Regions from separate parts of the Vibrio sp. 1078-1 genome, predicted to be linked through region 2. Evidence: predicted binding sites of a transcription regulator. Region 2 holds the regulator's gene; each other region holds the start of a gene.
What was found. Region 2 encodes CRP, which controls carbon source genes, mostly activating them, when cyclic AMP is high. Its sites were predicted from a motif close to TGTGANNNNNNTCACA; they were not measured.

Region 1 (2,279 bases), on a different contig from region 2:
TGGCGACGTAGGATGTCACGTACAGACGCTGCTGAGTGGAAGTACTGCTGCATTAGACGCAGTGTTTTACCTTTCTCGTGGTTGTCGTTCGGGTAAAGCACTTTAGTGATGTTACCTGCGTCGATCAGTGCGTGCTGAGCTTCGAAGTAATCACCATTGTTAAAGCTTGCTAGTGAGAATGGTGCAATCGCCTGACATTCCCAAAGACGTAGCGGGTAAACCGTGTCTGATTCGTAACCCACAATTGGAAGATCCCAAGGCATTGCTCTTACTGTCATGCCTGGTACCCATTTGCGAACCTCTTTACCGTTCTCGTTAATCACTTCAACGTGACCGTAGAAACCGATCTCTTGCGCAAGTTCTGGACGCGCAATTTCCCAAGGGTAGCCTTCTACACCGCGCCATGCGTCAGGTGCTTCTTGCTGGCGACCATCTTTGAATGACTGTTTAAATAGACCGTATTCGTAATGTAAACCATAGCCGACAGTTGGGAATTCTTGTGCCGCACATGAATCCATGAAACACGCAGCCAGACGACCAAGGCCACCGTTACCCAATGATGGGTCGCGCTCTTCTTCTAGCAGATCAGTTAGGTTGTAACCCAGTTCAGCCATTGCTTCTGTTACTTGTTCATACAGACCCATGCTGATTAGGTTGTTACCCGTCAAACGACCGATAAGGAATTCTAGCGAAAGGTAGTTAACGCTCTTCGCACTTTTAATGCGTGGATCTTCTTCTGTCGCAAGCAAATCTAGAGTAGTAAATTCAGCCAGAGCATGCCCCATTGCTAGGTACCATGCGCGGCTGTCTGCGTTTTCAATCGTATGAGCGTAAGTTACAGATAGGTGTTTCTTTACGCTTTCTTGGAACGACTTCTTGTCAAATTGTTTTTGTTGAGTAGGTTTCATTACGAAATTCTCACGTCTTTTGGTAATTCATCTGCCATACATCGTGCATTTACCTCTGTGAATAAACATCCTCCTAATTCTCATCCTTTGAAGGAGGAGGGCTGAGGGCGTAGAGGGGGTACCATTGCTAGGTTAGTGATCCAAATCTCAACAAAGTGAACTTTGCACCAGTTCTTAGTGATTTTGATCACAATGGAATGTGAGAAAGGTTAAAACCCGTTCATGACGCTTTTTATAGTCCACTCATCTGATGATGTGAAAATTGTAATATCGGTCACATTAACTCGGTCAGCGTAGAAGAACTTTTCGTAATCTATGTGCAACGCGATCTTAACGCTAACGAAACAAACGATATTTAAGTGACGACAATCACAAATAAAGGGCGTAGTTGATGGTAAATCCATCAACCCTTGAGAATTAGGAAGTGGATCAAAGTAACGAACATTTCTGATGTCGTAACATCCCTCTCAGCTCACAGGATTGTACGCTTTTTATACAAACTAGAATTAGGCGATGTGAGTTATTTCTAGTTTTCGCTAGCTTTTATATTTAAGTGACCGTATGGAATGGTTTTTCAGACGGACGCAAGCCCCAATAGTAGCGACATTATCCGGTATTCAAACAGTGTTTTTGATGCTGATGGCATCATTCAGTAAGACGGCTTTCAAGGGGGCTTTACTAGAATGATCACGTTGCTGTCATTTGGGTATACATAAATAAGGACATAACTACTAATGTGGATTCCATCTAAGCTTACTCGACCAGGACGCCTGCACAATGCCATCGTGCGCCCACGAGTGTTGGACTTACTACAGCAAGCGCCTTACTACAAATTGGTTTTATTCCGATCCCCAGCAGGTTACGGAAAAACAACAATGGCAGCGCAGTGGCTATCCGATAAGCCAAACGTCGGTTGGTACAGCATTGATGACAGCGATAACGACGGCTTTCGCTTTGTAAACTATCTGCTTCAAGCACTAAACAAAGCCACCAACTTCAGTTGCGCTAACGCACAAAAACTGGCGGAAAAACGTCAGATCTCGTCTTTACGCTCCCTATTTAGCGAAGTATTCGCAGAAATGGCTGACTTTCATCAAGAGTGCTACGTGGTGCTTGATGACTACCATTTAATCACGAATGATGAAATCCATGAATCCATGCGTTTCTTTTTAAAGCACATGCCAGACAACCTCACCGTTGTGGTAACCAGTCGTGCAGCGCCGCCTCTAGGCACTGCAAACTTACGTGTTCGTGATTTAATGATCGAAATTGGCAACGAGATGTTGGCGTTTGATACCGAAGAAACCACTCGCTTCTTTAACCAGCGTATCGCCGATGGTATTGATGAAGACATGGCGAACAGCCTAAGAA
Region 2 (2,279 bases):
TAGTGATCGTTGGCAGAACACGAAAAGTGAGCAAAGACTCGGAAAAGCGTGTTGACTGACTGGCATTTACCGTCACAGGTTGATGGTTGCTCGTTCATTATTCTGGACAACTTTTGTTGTGAACGAGCAGCCAACTTCCGCTTACCTTTAAACTCTACATCTCGTAACAAGGAGTCGTTATGACGCCCGATGTGTTATTTGAATCGCTATGGCAAGATTACATTCAACGTCTTTGCCCTTCGGCGGCTAAAGTGCATCAGCTGCTTCAAGAAGATGAGCCTCTGATTAATGATCATATAGCTTTACGTACCTTCAATATCGCGCCTCTTGGTATTGAAACTCTAGCTAAGCCATTTGTAGCTATTGGTTACAAGGCGTGTGGTGATTACGTTTTCGAAAGCAAAAAGCTGGTTGCTAAGCACTATGAGCACCCAGATCCGAAGCAACCTAAAGTATTTATTAGTGAGCTAAAAGTTGAAGAGTGCTCGCCTGAGCTACAAGAGATTGTGAAAAATTTGGTGGCACAAGTCGATGCTGACAAGCTGAACGATAGCGCATTCTTACATGGTGGACGCTTGTGGGATTTAAGCTTTGCTGATTACCAAACGTTGGCTAAAGAAAGTGAGTACGCATCTTGGCTTGCGGCGCATGGTTACGGAGCAAACCACTTCACGGTGAGCGTTAACCAACTCAATGAATATGAAGAAGTGAAGCAGGTAAACGATCATCTGCGTACCGCTGGGTTTACCATTAATGAAAATGGTGGTGAAGTGAAGGGCACTCCTGAGGTGTTGCTAGAGCAGTCATCGACCATGGCAGATAAAGTAGCGGTTCGTTTTAGCGAAGGCACTGAAATTATCCCTGGCGGGTTTTATGAATTTGCTAAGCGCTATCCGATGGAAAATGGTGATTTGTACCCAGGTTTCGTGGCCGCTTCAGCTGACAAAATCTTTGAAAGTACGAATGGCTAAGTTTTAGGGTTAACCTGTTAAGCTTACTCATTAGTGTTCGCTGCACCCTATCTTATTTGGTCATGAGTAAATAAAAAGCCACCAATGTTGCCATTGGTGGCTTTTATAATTTTGTTCGTGTCACTCTAGTTTGAGATTAACGAGTACCGTAAACCACGATGGTTTTACCGTGAGCAGAGATTAGGTTCTGCTCTTCTAGCATCTTCAAAATACGACCTACTGTCTCACGAGAACAGCCAACAATTTGACCGATTTCTTGACGAGTGATCTTGATTTGCATGCCGTCTGGGTGAGTCATTGCGTCTGGTTGTTTTGCAAGGTTCAGAAGCGTCTGAGCGATACGACCAGTTACGTCTAGGAACGCCAGGTCACCCACTTTTTGGCTAGTTACTTGAAGACGACGAGCCATCTGCGCAGAAAGACGCATTAGGATGTCTGGGTTTACTTGGATAAGCTGACGGAACTTCTTGAAAGAAATTTCAGCAACTTCACAAGGAGATTTAGCACGAACCCAAGCTGTGCGCTCTTGGTCTTCCTCGAATAGACCAAGTTCACCAATAAAGTCTCCTTGGTTTAGGTAAGAAAGGATCATCTCCTTACCTTCTTCGTCTTTGATAAGAACCGCAACAGAACCTTTAACGATGTAGTACAAAGTTTCTGCCTTTTCGCCCGCGTGAATTAGCGTGCTCTTTGAAGGGTACTTATGAATATGACAGTGTGAAAGAAACCACTCTAATGTTGGGTCGGTTTGAGGTTTACCTAGAACCATAATATCTCACTTCCTCTGCAGGGTACGCTTGCGCTATCCATATTTTAGCTAAGCCTGAATTAGGCCTACTAGAATAAGAGCACTTTTTATATGCTGCAAGCTCTCTTGTGTTTCGGTAAGAAATAGTATCCTTTTTCGAAAACGATTTCTTGATTTTAATCGTGCCATGATTGAGATTTTGTAAGCAAAACTGTGCACATGATCACGGTATGAAAAGTAAACATCTTCGCAGGCAGGTTTTTAGCCAATTTTCCCTGTTTCGATGAGCTGTTGTAGGATAGGCCGAACTATGAGCTCCATTGCAAAGCTCATCTTACCGCCGGGTACGACAATCGTGTTGTGGCGTGACATGAATGAGCCATCAATCATGGCCAGCAGATATGGGAAGTCGACATTCTTGATACCGCGTAGGCGAATCACCACAAAACTCTCATCCAAACTAGGGATGCCTTTTGCATTAAGTGGGTTGGAAGTATCAACGGTCGGTACGCGCTGGAAGTTGATGTGAGTACGAGAAAACTGCGGAGTGATATAGTTGA
Region 3 (2,279 bases), on a different contig from region 2:
ACTGCCACTTTGATTTTGATGTGTTTCAAGATGACTTTGCGCATCAACTTGAGCTTGCTCAAACGCAAGGCGTCGCAAGAATTTTGATTCCTTCCGTCGGTCCGCAAAACTGGGCTCGTATTCAAACTTTGGCAGAGCAACATGCCAATTTGTATTATGCGCTCGGCTTTCATCCGTATTTTCTTGAAGATAACTTTGAGCAGCACCTTACAGAACTAGAAGGCTATCTAAATCAAAAAGGGCCACAGTGCGTGGCAATAGGAGAGTGTGGTTTAGATTTTGCCATTGATGTTGACCCACAGTTGCAAGAAAAGACACTTGAAGTTCAATTTGAGCTGGCTAGACGCTTCGAGCTCCCAGTTATTTTACATAGCCGAAAAGCGCACAATCGCCTCATTCAAATGGTGAAAGCGGCGAATCTCCCTAGAGGAGGTGTGCTACACGCTTTTTCTGGGAGTTATCAGCAAGCCATGGAGTGGGTCAAATTAGGTTTTTTTATCGGTGTAGGAGGAACGATTACCTACCCAAGAGCTAAGAAAACACGCGACGCAATTCAAAAATTACCACTCGAAAACCTAGTAATCGAAACAGACGCACCAGATATGCCTATACTTGGATATCAAGGGGAGTCAAATCACCCAGCCAAACTCATTCACGTCTTTAATGAGCTCGTAGAGTTGCATAACGGCCGAAAGCAATCGATTGCCTCTCAACTGTGGAAAAATAGCAATTTTGCTTTCTCGATATGTGAATAAAATCTAAAGATGTGGTTTGAAATCGAAAACGTTTTCCTGCTTATTGTGAATTAACTCACAAAGCTGGTTGAATCAATCATGAATCTTATAGGAAAGTGTGAGGCTGGCATTACTTTAATTGATTCTGCATGAGTATAATTGCCCCCGCTTTATAGCTCCATTTTGTAACACGCCAATAAATAACTTATAAGGAAGTCATAAACTATGAGCCTGTTTATGAGCCTAATCGGTATGGTAGTGCTTCTTGCGATTGCAGTGGCATTTTCTAACAACCGAAAAGCTATCAACTTTAGAACTGTGGGTGGCGCATTCGCTATCCAATTCGCATTAGGTGCATTTGTTCTGTATGTACCTTGGGGCCGTGATCTACTAAACGGTTTCTCTTCAGGTGTTTCTAACGTTATCAACTACGGTAACGATGGTTCATCATTCCTGTTCGGTGGTCTTGTTTCTGACAAGATGTTCGAAGTATTCGGCGGCGGCGGTTTCATCTTCGCATTCCGTGTTCTTCCTACACTGATCTTCTTCTCTGCACTGATTTCAGTTCTTTACTACATTGGCGTTATGCAATGGGTTATCAAGATTCTTGGTGGCGCACTACAAAAAGCGCTAGGCACTTCTCGTGCGGAATCAATGTCAGCGGCAGCTAACATTTTCGTAGGTCAAACTGAGGCACCTCTAGTTGTTCGCCCATTCGTTCCAAAAATGACTCAATCAGAGCTATTCGCGGTAATGTGTGGTGGTCTAGCTTCTGTTGCTGGTGGTGTACTAGCTGGTTACGCATCTATGGGTGTTCCACTAGAGTACCTAGTTGCGGCATCATTCATGGCAGCACCAGGTGGTCTACTGTTCGCTAAAATCCTTCACCCTGAGACTGACCAGCCTCACGAAAGTATCGAAGAAGCGATGGACGGCGGTGACGACAAACCAGTTAACGTAATCGACGCAGCTGCGGGCGGTGCGGCTTCTGGTCTACAACTTGCGCTTAACGTAGGTGCAATGCTAATCGCATTCGTTGGTCTAATCGCGCTAATCAACGGTATGCTAGGTGGCATCGGTGGTTGGTTCGGCATGCCAGAACTAACACTAGAGCTAATCCTAGGTTACGCGTTCTCTCCACTAGCATTCCTAATCGGTGTTCCATGGGCAGAAGCTGTAACAGCTGGTTCATTCATCGGTCAGAAAATCGTAGTGAACGAATTCGTTGCTTACTTGAACTTCACACCATACCTAGGTGAAAACGCTCAAGTAATCGCGGCAACTGGTGAAGTAATGTCTGAGAAGACAACAGCTATCATCTCATTCGCACTATGTGGTTTCGCGAACCTTTCTTCTATCGCGATTCTACTTGGTGGTTTAGGTAGCCTTGCACCAAACCGTCGTAGTGACATCGCTCGCATGGGTGTTAAAGCAGTTCTAGCAGGTACGTTGTCTAACCTTATGGCAGCGACAATTGCAGGCTTCTGCTTAAGCCTTGCAGCACTATAATTAGAATCGGTTCTTAATATATAGACGCCGTTTTAC

Region 1: R7190_RS01155 (glycogen/starch/alpha-glucan phosphorylase) is a predicted target of CRP. The motif match lies at 1,172-1,187, and genes of this name have one in related genera.
Region 3: R7190_RS16070 (NupC/NupG family nucleoside CNT transporter) is a predicted target of CRP. The motif match lies at 800-815, and genes of this name have one in related genera.

What each region holds. Positions count from the first base shown of each region.
Region 1 covers NZ_JAWOWM010000001.1:259,882-262,160, reverse strand. The annotation lists gene R7190_RS01155 (glycogen/starch/alpha-glucan phosphorylase) at 1-908, opposite strand, end outside; gene malT (HTH-type transcriptional regulator MalT) at 1,643-2,279, shown strand, end outside.
Region 2 covers NZ_JAWOWM010000023.1:16,606-18,884, reverse strand. The annotation lists gene R7190_RS23630 (DUF1338 domain-containing protein) at 180-971, shown strand; gene crp (cAMP-activated global transcriptional regulator CRP) at 1,108-1,740, opposite strand; gene R7190_RS23620 (phosphoribulokinase) at 1,981-2,279, opposite strand, start outside.
Region 3 covers NZ_JAWOWM010000008.1:119,615-121,893, reverse strand. The annotation lists gene R7190_RS16075 (TatD family hydrolase) at 1-755, shown strand, start outside; gene R7190_RS16070 (NupC/NupG family nucleoside CNT transporter) at 960-2,243, shown strand.